DNA from 2 places in the Streptomyces sp. NPDC059917 genome. Region 2 is predicted to be linked to the other one. Evidence: riboswitches for the same ligand, from Rfam matches in the RefSeq annotation. Region 2 holds a riboswitch; the other holds the start of a gene.

Region 1 (6,131 bases), on a different contig from region 2:
CAGCCTGCCGATGCCCGTCACCGCCGCCGGACGCGAGGGGCTCGACGCCCTGCTGCGCGAACCGCGCCGCTCCGTGATCGCCCTCGACTTCGACGGCACGCTCGCCGAGATCGTGCCCGACCCCGACCAGGCGCGCGCCCACGCCGACGCCGTGCCCGCGCTGGCCGCGCTCGCGCCGCGGGTGGCCTCGGTGGCCGTGATCACCGGGCGGCCCGCCGGGGTCGCCGTCCGCCACGGGGGCTTCGCGGGGGTGCCGGGGCTGGAACACCTCGTCGTGCTCGGGCACTACGGGGCCGAGCGCTGGGACGCGGTCACCGGGATCGTCCACACCCCCGCCGAACACCCCGGGGTGGCGGCCGTACGGGCCGAGCTGCCGGGGTTCCTGGACTCCATCGGGGCGTGGCGCGGCACCTGGATCGAGGAGAAGGGGCGCGCGCTGGCGGTCCACACCCGCCGGGCCGAGGATCCGGCGGCGGCCTTCGACGCGCTGCGGGAGCCGCTGGGCGAGCTGGCGGCGCGGCACGGGCTGGTGGTGGAGCCGGGGCGGGCCGTGCTGGAGCTGAGGCCGCCGGGGATGGACAAGGGGGTCGCGCTGACGGAGTACCTGGCGGAGGTCGGGGCCGGGGCGGTGCTGTACGCCGGGGACGACCTGGGGGACCTGGCCGCGTTCTCCGCAGTGGAGAAGGCGCGGGCCGAGGGGGTGCCGGGGCTGCTGGTGTGCAGTGGCTCTGCCGAGGTCCCCGAGCTGGCCGCCCGAGCCGACCTGACCCTCCCGGGTCCGCCCCAGGTGGCCGCCTTCCTCGCCGCCCTGGCCGCCGCCCTCTGACCCACCCCTCCGGGGGCGCCTCAAACTCCCCCAGCTACCGCTGGGAGGGGCCCCCTGGCGGGGCTGGGATTGGCCGCGCCCGGATCGGGCCGACTCGGGGGCACCATTCAGCCGCCCGGCGTTTGAGGGCCCGCCGGAGGCGAGTTCGGGTGCGGCGGAGGTGTGGGCGTCTGCGGCGCGTGGGCCCTCCGGGGGCGCCTCAAACGCCGGCGGGGCTGGGATTGGCTGCGCCCGGATCGGGGCGCCTCAAATGACGGCGGGGCTGGATCGGCTGCGCCGGATCGGGCCGCCTCGGGTCATCTTTCAGCCGCCCGGCGTTTGAGGGTCCGCCGGAGGCCTACTCGTCCGCGAGGAAGGACAGTTGGGCTTCGAGCCAGGCTGCCGGGGGGAGGGCGGTCGCGGTCGCGGACAGGCGTTTCGTGCGCTCCGCGCGCTCCGCCTCCGGCATGGACAGCGCCGCGTGCAGCGCGAGCGCCGTCTCCGTGACGTCGTACGGGTTCACCGTCAGCGCGTCCTCGCGGAGCTCCTCGTACGCCCCCGCCCCCGTCGAGAGCACCAGCGCGCACCCCGCCTCCGACACCACCGGGATCTCCTTGGCCACCAGGTTCATCCCGTCCCGCACGGGGTTCACCAGGGCCACGTCCGCCAGCCGGTACGCCGCCAGGGAGCGCGCGAAGTCGTCCTCGACCGAGACCAGCACCGGCTGCCAGTCGGACGTGCCGAACTCCGCGTTGATCTCCGCGGCCAGCTCCCGCACCGACTCCGTGTACGCGCGGTAGACGGCCAGGTCCTGCCGCGAGGGGTAGGCCGATGCCAGGTGCACCACGCGGCCGTGCCACTCGGGCCGGGTGACCAGCAGCTCCCGGTAGGCGAGCAGCCCGCGCAGGATGTTCTTCGACAGCTCCGTGCGGTCCACCCGGACGATCGCCTTGCGCCCGGCGACCTCCGTCCGCAGCGCGGCCAGCTTGTCGTTCACCTCGGGCCGGTGGGCCAGCGCCCGCAGCTCGTCGCCGTCCACGCCCAGCGGGAAGACCCGGACCGAGGTGGTCCGGCCCGACCAGACCGTGTAGCGCCGGTGCGCGATCTCCGTGCCCTGCGGGCCGCCCGGCGAAGCCGTCCCGTACGCGTCGTCCAGGTCCATCGCGTCCAGGAACGCCCGCGCCCACGCCCCGGTGTGGAAGCCCACCAGGTCCGCCCCGAGCATCCCCCAGGCCAGCTCCTCGCGGACGTAGGACGGCAGGATCCGCAGGTAGTCGTAGGACGCCCAGGGCGTGTGCGTGAAGTGCGCGATCAGCAGGTCCGGGCGCAGCACCCGCAGCATCCCGGGCACCAGCGCCAGGTGGTAGTCCTGGACGAGGACCCGCGCGCCCCGCTCCGCCTCCTCGGCCAGCGCCTCGGCGAAGGCCCGGTTGTAGGCGACGTACGACTCCCAGGCCCGGTGGAACGCCGCGTCGAAGACCGGCTCGCGCGGGACGTCGTACAGGTGGTGGTGGGTGAACCAGAGCACCGAATTGGCGATGGCGTTGTAGGCGTCGTCGTAGACCTCGGGGTCGATGTCCAGCATCCGCACGCCCGGCTCGGCGACCCCGCGGCGGACGGCCTCGCGGTCCGCCTCCGAGAGCGCCGCGCAGATCCACAGGGCGTCCGGTTGGCGGGCGAGGGCGGTGGCGAGGCCGGAGACGAGGCCGCCCCCGCCGCGCCGGGCGCTGAGGCTCCCGTCGGCGTCGAGGGCGTACGAGAGCGGACCGCGATTGGCGGCGACGAGTACCGAGAAGGCCATGCGGGCAACCTAGCCCGGCGGGCCCGCGCTCAAACTGTGAGTGGCGTCATGCCACGCGCCGGTGGGCGTATTCCTCGACGCCCCGCATGGGCGGCCGCTCCACCGTGTCCACCGGGTAGGTGTGCGGCTCGAAGCCGTCCGGGCCGCGCTCGAACTGGGTCAGCTCGGGCCGTACGAGGTGCCCGCGCGAGAGCCGCAGCTGCGCGGTCCGGTAGATCGCGGCGGCCATTCGGCCCAGCGCCCGCCCGTCCTGGTGGCGGTGCAGCCGGACGCCGACGTCCACCTGCGCGAGCGCGTCCAGACCGGCCGTGTGCAGCGCGTCCACCAGCAGGCCGAGCTCCACGCCGTAGCCGACGGGGAAGGGCAGCCGCTCCAGCAGCGAGCGGCGCACCGCGTACTCGCCGCCCAGCGGCTGTACGAATCCGGCCAGCTGCGGCCAGTGCAGGTTCAGCAGCGGGCGCGCCACCAGCTCGGTGACCCGGCCGCCCTGGCCGGGTGCGTCGCCGAGCGGGCGGTCGTACATCGCCTTGACGAACTGCACGTCCGGTTCGGTCAGCAGCGGGCCGACGATCCCGGAGACGAAGGCGGCGGAGAAGTCGCGCAGGTCGGCGTCGACGAAGCAGACGACGTCCCCGCTGGTCACCAGCAGCGAGCGCCACAGCACCTCGCCCTTGCCGGGCACCGCCGGGACCCGCGGCAGGATGTCGTCGCGGTGCACCACGCGGGCGCCCGCCTTCGCCGCGACCTCCGAGGTGCGGTCGCTGGAGCCGGAGTCGATGACGACGAGCTCGTCGACGAGCGGGACGGGCAGGGAGTCCATCAGGTCCCGGCGGATGACCTCGACGATCGCGCCGACCGTCTCCTCCTCGTTGAGCGCGGGCAAAACGACGCTGACTTTGATGCCCGATGCCCGCTTGGCCGAAATCAGCCGCTCCAGCGGTCGATCGGTGGCGGACCAGGAGCGGGCCCCCAGCCAGCGCTCCACCTCTTCCAGCACCTTCAGCACTCCCTGCTTGAGTCGTGGCCGGCCACCGATATGGCCGAAATGTGATCCATCTCGCGGTTCGGACGGCTGTCTCAACCATCCATGCCTTCGGTTACAGTCTTGAACAACGCGGAGGACCATCGCATGTCGGGGGTCCTTCCGTACAAACGCACGGGTGCGCCGCCAAGGCGCGTTCGCGCCATACCGCTCATCCAGAGGGGCAGAGGGATACGGCCCGTTGAAGCCCCGGCAACCCTCCAGTCGGTCTCGCGATTTTTGCAAAGTCAGCGAGGTCCCCGACTAGGGAAGGTGCCAAATCCGTCTCGTGGCGAAGTGCGCCACGGGGAAGATGAGGAGAAAGGGCCTCGCCGTCATGTCTGTACAGACTGTCGCCACCTCTGCCGCGACCACCGTCGATCTCGGACCCGCCATCGGGCTTTCCTGCCGCGAATGCGCCACCCGGTTCGATCTGGGTCCCATTTTCGCCTGTGCCGAGTGTTTCGGCCCGCTCGAAGTCGCCTACGACCTTCCGACCGGTGACCCCGAGGCGCTGCGCGCCGCGATCGAAGCCGGCCCGAACAACATCTGGCGCTACGCCCCGCTGCTGCCCGTCCCCGCCGACGTGGCCTCGAAGCCGAACCTGAACCCGGGCTTCACCAAGCTCGTGGACGCCGAGAACCTGGCCAAGGAGCTGGGCGTCACCGGCAAGCTCTACGTCAAGGACGACTCCGGCAACCCGACGCACTCCTTCAAGGACCGGGTCGTCGCGATCGCCGTCGAGGCCGCCCGCGCCTTCGGCTTCACCACGCTCTCCTGCTCCTCCACGGGCAACCTGGCCGGGGCCGTCGGCGCCGCCGCCGCCCGCGCCGGACTGCGCTCCTGCGTCTTCATCCCGCACGACCTGGAGCAGGGCAAGGTCGTCATGGCCGGCGTGTACGGTGGTGACCTGGTCGGCATCGAGGGCAACTACGACGACGTCAACCGCTTCTGCTCGGAGCTCATCGGCGACCCGCTCGGCGAGGGCTGGGGCTTCGTCAACGTGAACCTGCGCCCGTACTACGGCGAGGGCTCCAAGACGCTGGCGTACGAGATCTGCGAGCAGCTCGGCTGGCAGCTGCCCGACCAGATCGTCATCCCGATCGCCTCCGGCTCGCAGCTGACGAAGATCGACAAGGGCCTCCAGGAGCTGATCAAGCTCGGTCTGGTCGAGGACAAGCCCTACAAGATCTTCGGCGCCCAGGCCGAGGGCTGCTCGCCCGTCTCGACCGCCTTCAAGGCCGGTCACGACGTGGTCCGCCCGCAGAAGCCGGACACCATCGCCAAGTCGCTCGCGATCGGCAACCCGGCCGACGGCCCGTACGTCCTGGACATCGCCCGCCGCACCGGCGGTTACGTCGAGGACGTCGACGACACCCAGGTCGTCGAGGCCATCAAGATCCTGGCCCAGACCGAGGGCATCTTCGCCGAGACCGCGGGCGGCGTGACCGTCGGCGTGACGAAGAAGCTCATCGAGAACGGGCAGCTGGACCCGGCGCTGACGACCGTGATCCTGAACACCGGTGACGGCCTGAAGACCCTGGAGGCGGTGGCCGCCGACAGCGGCCAGACCGCCACCATCCGCCCGAGCCTGGACGCCTTCCGCGCCGCCGGCCTGGCCTGATCACCCCTCGAACCCCGGAAAGGCAGTAGCGCCATGAGCGTCAACGTCCGCATCCCCACCATCCTGCGCACCTACACGGGCGGCCAGGCCGAGGTCGCCGCCGAGGGCGCGACCCTCAGCGAGGTCATCGACTCCCTGGAGCAGAGCCACCCGGGCATCGCCGCCCGCGTCCTGGACGACCAGGGCAAGCTGCGCCGCTTCGTGAACGTCTACGTCAACGACGACGACGTGCGCTTCGAGAGCGGGCTGCAGACGCCGACGCCCGACGGCGTGGGCGTCTCGATCATCCCCGCCGTCGCGGGCGGCTGATCCTCCGCTCGGACGCCAGAACCTGAATTGCCCCCTCCGGTAAGAAACGGAGGGGGCAATTCTGCTTGGTTGGGCGCGGTAGAGTTGGGGAAGTCCCCACCGCTGTTCTTGCCCGGCGCATATGAACGGGTCGCGGAAGGGTTGACATTGAGTCAACATGCGTGCGCGCTATGGGTCGTTGGCGCGGTTTGTCCGGCCCGAGTTGCCCCGGAAGATTCCTAATTTTCACCCTATTTCAATGTAATGCCGTGTCCAGAATTCTCGTGGGAATGACCTGTTGCAGACAGCAGCGGTGCGGATACATTCAGCCCCGGTCGAGGCGTTCCGGCGCAAGTTCTGACCCGGGTCCGCGAAGTGCGGTCCTGCGCAAGGGCCAGTAATAGGGGAGTTAGGCATGGCTCAGGGCACCGTCAAGTGGTTCAACGCGGAGAAGGGCTACGGCTTCATCGCGGTCGACGGTGGTGCGGATGTGTTCGTCCACTACAGCGCCATCCAGATGGACGGGTACCGCACCCTTGAAGAGGGTCAGCGGGTCGAGTTCGAGATCTCGCAGGGTCAGAAGGGTCCGCAG
Region 2 (6,131 bases):
GAGATCGCGGCTCCGGCCGAGGTCAAGGCGCAGGTCCTGCAGGACTTCGCCGACGGCGCCAAGGAGTCGGCCATCGGCCGGCGTCCCCTGATCCGCAACACGATGCTGGGCGCGCTGGCCATGCTGCCGCTCTCCGCCGTCGTGATCCTGCGCGACCTGGGTCCGCTGCCCGAGGACAAGCTCCGCAAGACGCTGTGGGCCAAGGGCAAGCTGCTCATCAACGACAACACCAACGAGCCGCTGCGTCCCGAGGACGTCATCGTCGGCTCGCTGACCTTCGCCCGGCCCGAGGGCCTGGAGGAGGACCAGCACGACTTCCAGACGCAGATCGCCAAGGCTGCCCTGATGATCGTCCGCATCAAGCCGGAGGACATCAAGGACAAGCAGGAGCTGGAGTGGTCCCACGAGGGCATCGTGGCCTACTCGAAGATCTGCACCCACGTCGGCTGCCCGATCAGCCTGTACGAGCAGCAGACCCACCACGTGCTCTGCCCGTGCCACCAGTCCACCTTCGACCTCTCCGACGGCGCCCGTGTCATCTTCGGCCCGGCCGGCCACGCGCTTCCGCAGCTGCGGATCGGCGTGAATGCCGAAGGCTTCCTCGAGGCGCACGGCGACTTCGAAGAGCCCGTCGGTCCTGCATTCTGGGAGCGCGGATGAGCACTGCCACTGAAACGACGGAGCGCAAAGCGCCTGCCGGTGAGCGCGTAGCCGACTGGGCGGACGGTCGCCTGGGCATCTACAGCCTCGCCAAGGCGAACATGCGCAAGATCTTCCCGGACCACTGGTCCTTCATGCTCGGTGAGATCTGCCTCTACAGCTTCATCATCATCATCCTCACGGGTGTGTACCTGACGCTGTTCTTCCACCCGAGCATGAACGAGGTCGTGTACCACGGCTCGTACGTGCCGATGCAGGGCGTCCAGATGTCCGAGGCCTTCGCCTCGACCCTGGACATCAGCTTCGACGTGCGCGGCGGTCTGCTGATCCGCCAGATCCACCACTGGGCGGCGCTGATCTTCGTCGCCGCGATGGTCGTGCACATGATGCGCGTGTTCTTCACCGGTGCGTTCCGCAAGCCGCGTGAGGTCAACTGGGTCTTCGGCTTCCTGCTGCTGTTCCTCGGCATGTTCACCGGTTTCACCGGTTACTCGCTGCCGGACGACCTGCTCTCGGGCACCGGTGTCCGCTTCATGCAGGGCGCCATCCTGTCCGTCCCGGTCGTCGGCACGTACCTGTCGATGTTCCTGTTCGGCGGGGAGTTCCCGGGCGGCGACTTCGTCGCGCGCTTCTACTCGGTGCACATCCTGCTGCTGCCGGGCATCATGATGGGCCTGCTGGTGGCCCACCTGATCCTGGTCTTCTACCACAAGCACACCCAGTTCGCGGGCCCCGGCAAGACGAACAACAACGTCGTCGGCATGCCGCTGCTGCCGGTCTACATGGCCAAGGCCGGAGGCTTCTTCTTCCTGGTCTTCGGTGTCATCGCGGCCGTCGCGGCGATCGCCTCGATCAACCCGATCTGGGCGCTCGGCCCGTACCGCCCGGACCACGTGTCCACCGGTGCGCAGCCCGACTGGTACATGGGCATGCCGGAAGGCCTCATCCGCGCGATGCCGGGCTGGGAGATCAACCTCTGGGGCCACACGCTGGTCCTGGGCGTCTTCATCCCGCTGCTGCTCTTCCCGCTGGTGCTGTGCTCGATCGCGGTCTACCCGTTCATCGAGTCCTGGGTCACCGGGGACAAGCGCGAGCACCACATCCTGGACCGCCCGCGCAACGTCCCGACCCGGACGGCCTTCGGTGTCGCCTGGATCGCGGAGTACATCGTGCTCCTCGTCGGCGGCGGCAACGACATGTTCGCCCAGTACTTCCACCTGTCGATCAACTCGATCACCTGGTTCGTCCGGATCGGCTTCTTCGTCGTCCCGGTGCTCGCCTTCATCGCCACCAAGCGGATCTGCCTCGGCCTCCAGCGCCGGGACCGGGACAAGGTGCTGCACGGTCGCGAGACCGGCATCATCAAGCGCCTGCCGCACGGTGAGTTCGTCGAGGTCCACGAGCCGCTCTCGCAGGGCAAGCTGCACACGCTCACCTCGTACGAGCAGTACAAGCCGGTCGAGATCGGCCCGACGGTCGACGAGAACGGTGTCGAGCGCAAGGTGAAGGGTCTGGAGAAGCTCCGCGCGAAGCTGAGCAAGGGCTTCTACGGCGAGAACAACCAGATCCCGAAGCCCACGGCTGAGGAGTACAAGGAGATCCAGAGCGGCCACGGCCACCACTGACTCCGCATGACGGACTGATTCCGGTCAGTCTTCGCGTCGCCACGGCAAGAGCCCCGTCCAGTCACTGGACGGGGCTCTTCGCCGTCCGCTCCGGCTGGATAGGCTGGGGCCCCATCCATCGACTGTGGACCCATCAGGAGCGGACCATGAACGTTGTGACCCCGGCAGGCGGCGACAGCGTGGCGGCCCGTACCTGGCCGGGCGTACTGGACGCCCTGCTGGACGGCCGCGACCTCGGCGCGGACGACACGGCGTGGGCGATGGACCGGATCATGAGCGGTGAGGCCACCGACGCCCAGATCGCGGGCTTCGTGGTCGCCCTGCGGGCCAAGGGCGAGACCGTCGCGGAGATCAGCGGCCTGGTGCGGACCATGTACGAACACGCCAACCTGATCGAGGTCCCCGGCCGCACGGTCGACATCGTCGGCACCGGCGGCGACGGCGCCAAGACGGTCAACATCTCGACGATGTCCGCGATCGTGGTCGCCGGTACGGGCGCCAAGGTGGTCAAGCACGGCAACCGCGCCGCGTCCTCCTCCAGCGGCGCCTCGGACGTCCTGGAGAAGTTGGGCGTCAACCTCGAACTGACCCCCGCGCGGGTGGTCGAGGTGGCCGAGGAGGCGGGCATCACCTTCTGCTTCGCCGTCAAGTTCCACCCGGCGCTGCGGTACGCGGCCTCCGCCCGCAAGGAACTGGGCATCCGCACCACCTTCAACGCGCTGGGCCCGCTGACCAACCCCGCGCGGGTACGGGCCCAGGCGACCGGTGTCGCCGATGCCCGGCTGGCCCCCATCGTCGCGGGCGTGCTCGCCGAGCGCGGCTCCTCGGCGCTGGTCTTCCGCGGCGACGACGGCTTCGACGAGCTGACCACGACGGCCACCTCCCGGGTCTGGTGGGTGCGCGACGGCGCGGTCACCGAGCAGGGCTTCGACCCGCGCGACATCGGCATCCCGCTGGTCGACGTCGCCGCGCTGCGGGGCGCGGACCCGGCGTACAACGCGGACGTGGCCCGCCGCCTGCTGGCGGGGGAGACCGGCCCGGTCCGCGACGCCGTCCTGCTGAACTCCGCGGCCGCCCTGGTGGCCCTGGACCCGGGCAGCGGCCCGCTGGAGGAGCAGCTGGCGGCGGGCGCGGCCCGCGCGGCCCAGTCGATCGACTCGGGCGCCGCCCAGGCCGTCCTGGAGCGGTGGGTGAAGGCGAGCAACGCGTAGCCGCCGCCCCCGGCTCCGTCGATTTCGCGTCATGCCCCGGTCCGACATGCGGACCGGGGCTTGTGCGCGGCGGATCTTGTGGCAGGATGCTGACCAGGTCACGAGTGACAGCGTTTAGGCCCCGGCTTGCTGTCCGGCAACCCTCCTTCCGTGGCGGGGTGCCCCGGGTGATGACCAGGCCGTAGGCAGCGAGGCTTACGGCAAGCGCGGATCCCTCGACACCAGGGGTCCTGGTCTCTCGAGGAGCTTTTTCCGTGAGCAAGCGAATGCGATAGGGCGACTCGCCCCTTCTTCACCCCCGGAAACAGGGTCCTGTCCGCGTACCTCCGGGTACCGCCGGCGCCACCCCTTCCTCCCGGGGCCTTTCCGTACCCCGCCGCATCCGGCCGCGTACGGCCCCTTGAAGCCATTCACCCCTGCCTGCCGGGAGATTCCGCCATGTCCGCTTCCCTGAACGCCGCCACCACCGCCACCGCGACCGCCGACGCCGCCTGCGACGCCGCTTGTGTCGAGCCGCTCCAGGTGCTCGGCCGGGATGTCACCGTGCCGCTCGTCACCGGCGGCGAAGTCACCTACGCGGCCCTGGACTACGCGGCCAGCGCGCCCGCCCTGCAGCGGGTCTGGGACGACGTGGCCGCCTACGCCCCGTACTACGGCAGCGTGCACCGCGGGGCCGGGTACCTCTCGCAGCTCTCCACCGACCTCTTCGAGCAGAGCCGGGCCACGGTCGCCGAGTTCCTCGACTGCCGGCCCGCCGACCAGGTCGTCTTCACCCGGTCCACCACGGACTCGCTGAACCTGCTCGCCGCCGTCCTCCCGGCCGACTGCCAGGTCTTCGTCTTCGAGACCGAGCACCACGCCTCGCTGCTGCCCTGGCGCGACGCGCAGGTCACCTACCTCAACGCCCCGCGCACCCCGGGCCAGGCCGTCGCCACGCTGGAGCGCGCGCTGGCCGACCGCGAGCCCTACGGTCCGGCGCTGGTCTGCGTGACCGGGGCGTCCAACGTCACCGGTGAGCTGTGGCCCGTCAAGGAACTCGCCGCCGCGGCGCACGCCCACGGCGCGCGGATCGTCCTGGACGCCGCCCAGCTCGCCCCGCACCACCCCGTGTCCGTCCAGGAGCTGGACGTCGACTGGGTCGCCTTCTCGGGGCACAAGCTGTACGCGCCCTTCGGCTCGGGCGTGCTCGCCGGGCGGGCCGACTGGCTCCAGGAGGCCGAGCCGTACCTCGCGGGCGGCGGTGCGTCGCGCAAGGTGGCGCGGCGCGAGGACGGCGGCGTCGACGTCGAGTGGCACACCACCGCGGCCCGCCACGAGGCCGGTTCGCCGAACGTCATCGGCGTCTACTCCATCGCCTCCGCCTGCCGTGCGCTCACCGAGGCCGGGTTCGACACCCTGGTGGCCCGTGAGCAGCACCTGATCGCCAAGGTCCGCGAGGGCCTGGCCGAGGTCCCGGCGGTGCGGATCCTGTCGCTCTTCGGTGACGACGCCCCGCGGGTCGGCGTCATCTCCTTCGTGGTGGACGGGTGGAACAGCTCGCACTTCGCCGCCGCGCTGTCCGCCGAGTACGGCATCGGCGTCCGTGACGGGCTCTTCTGCGCCCACCCGCTGGTGCGGACCCTGCTCGGCAGTGCGCCGCAGGAGCCGGGCGAGTGCGGGGCGCCGGAGGCGGAGCCGGGCGAGCGCTCGCTGAACGCGATCCGGGTCAGCTTCGGTGCGGGTACGCCCGACGAGCACGTGGAGCGGTTCGTGGGGGCCGTGCGGGAGCTGGTGGCCCAGGGCGCGCAGTGGACGTACCGGACGGAAGAGGGCCGCTGCGTCCCGGCCGTCTGACGGCCCGCCTCGAACGCCGACGGGGCCGAGGCGCACACCCCTGACCGGGGTCGGGGCGGGCGGGGCGCGGCCGGGCCGGTGACCCGCACGAGTGTCTCCTCGGCTCGCGGCCGCGGCCCGGTCGGACAGTGCGCCCGGCGGGGACCGCTCGTCCTTGCGGGGACACTCCTGCGTGCCCCCGTCCCAGCCGCACCCCGCGCGGTGGTCCGGCGTCGTGGCGGTGGCGTCGCGACGGGGTGGGGCGTCCCCGCAGGACGAGCGGTCACCACCGGGCGCTGTCTCCGACCGGGCCGCGGCCGCGAGCCGAGGAGACGCTCCACCTCGGCGCGGCGACGCCGCCGCGACCACCCCCGACCCCGGTCAGGGGTCCACACCCAGCCCCGCCGGCGTTTGAGGCGTGCCGGGGCACGGGCGCCCGCCGCCAGGTGTCAGGCGTCCAGGCCGATCGCGAAGGCCGCTTCCAGGTCGTGCTGGGAGTACGTGCGGAACGCCACGTGGGTGTCCGTCGCCTCGACGCCCGGGATCTTGCTGATGCGGCCCGGGATGATGTCCGCCAGGTTCTCGTGGCGCGGCACGCGGACGAGGGCGATCAGGTCGTAGGTGCCCGTGACGGAGTAGACCTCGCTGACGTTGTCCAGCGCGGCGATCGACTCCGCGATCTCGGGGATGCGGTCCACGCTGGTCTTGATGAGCACGATCGCGGTGATCACGGCTGGCTGTCTCCCTCGGTGGCCGTCGCTGGTCGCCTCACTCTAGTCGTACGCCGATATCGCACCCACGCGTAGAGGAACCCGAGGGAGAA

What was found. Region 2 has a riboswitch for S-adenosylmethionine ahead of ACFWAR_RS24550 (aminotransferase class V-fold PLP-dependent enzyme). Riboswitches for the same ligand answer to the same signal wherever they lie in the genome.
Region 1: it holds a riboswitch for S-adenosylmethionine, as region 2 does, so the genes downstream of both, thrC (threonine synthase) here and ACFWAR_RS24550 (aminotransferase class V-fold PLP-dependent enzyme) in region 2, are expected to answer to the same signal.

The regions. Positions count from the first base shown of each region.
Region 1 is NZ_JBHWLC010000030.1:51,127-57,257, reverse strand. Features, by position in the region: gene otsB (trehalose-phosphatase) at 1-826, shown strand, start outside; gene ACFWAR_RS19140 (trehalose-6-phosphate synthase) at 1,164-2,606, opposite strand; gene ACFWAR_RS19135 (glucosyl-3-phosphoglycerate synthase) at 2,653-3,603, opposite strand; SAM riboswitch class I at 3,797-3,947, shown strand; gene thrC (threonine synthase) at 3,965-5,251, shown strand; gene ACFWAR_RS19125 (ubiquitin-like small modifier protein 1) at 5,285-5,560, shown strand; gene ACFWAR_RS19120 (cold-shock protein) at 5,955-6,131, shown strand, end outside.
Region 2 is NZ_JBHWLC010000045.1:13,800-19,930, forward strand. Features, by position in the region: gene ACFWAR_RS24535 (Rieske 2Fe-2S domain-containing protein) at 1-660, shown strand, start outside; gene ACFWAR_RS24540 (cytochrome bc complex cytochrome b subunit) at 657-2,285, shown strand; gene trpD (anthranilate phosphoribosyltransferase) at 2,432-3,496, shown strand; SAM riboswitch class IV at 3,593-3,709, shown strand; gene ACFWAR_RS24550 (aminotransferase class V-fold PLP-dependent enzyme) at 3,935-5,329, shown strand; gene ACFWAR_RS24555 (Lrp/AsnC ligand binding domain-containing protein) at 5,758-6,039, opposite strand; gene ACFWAR_RS24560 (rhomboid family intramembrane serine protease) at 6,036-6,131, opposite strand, start outside.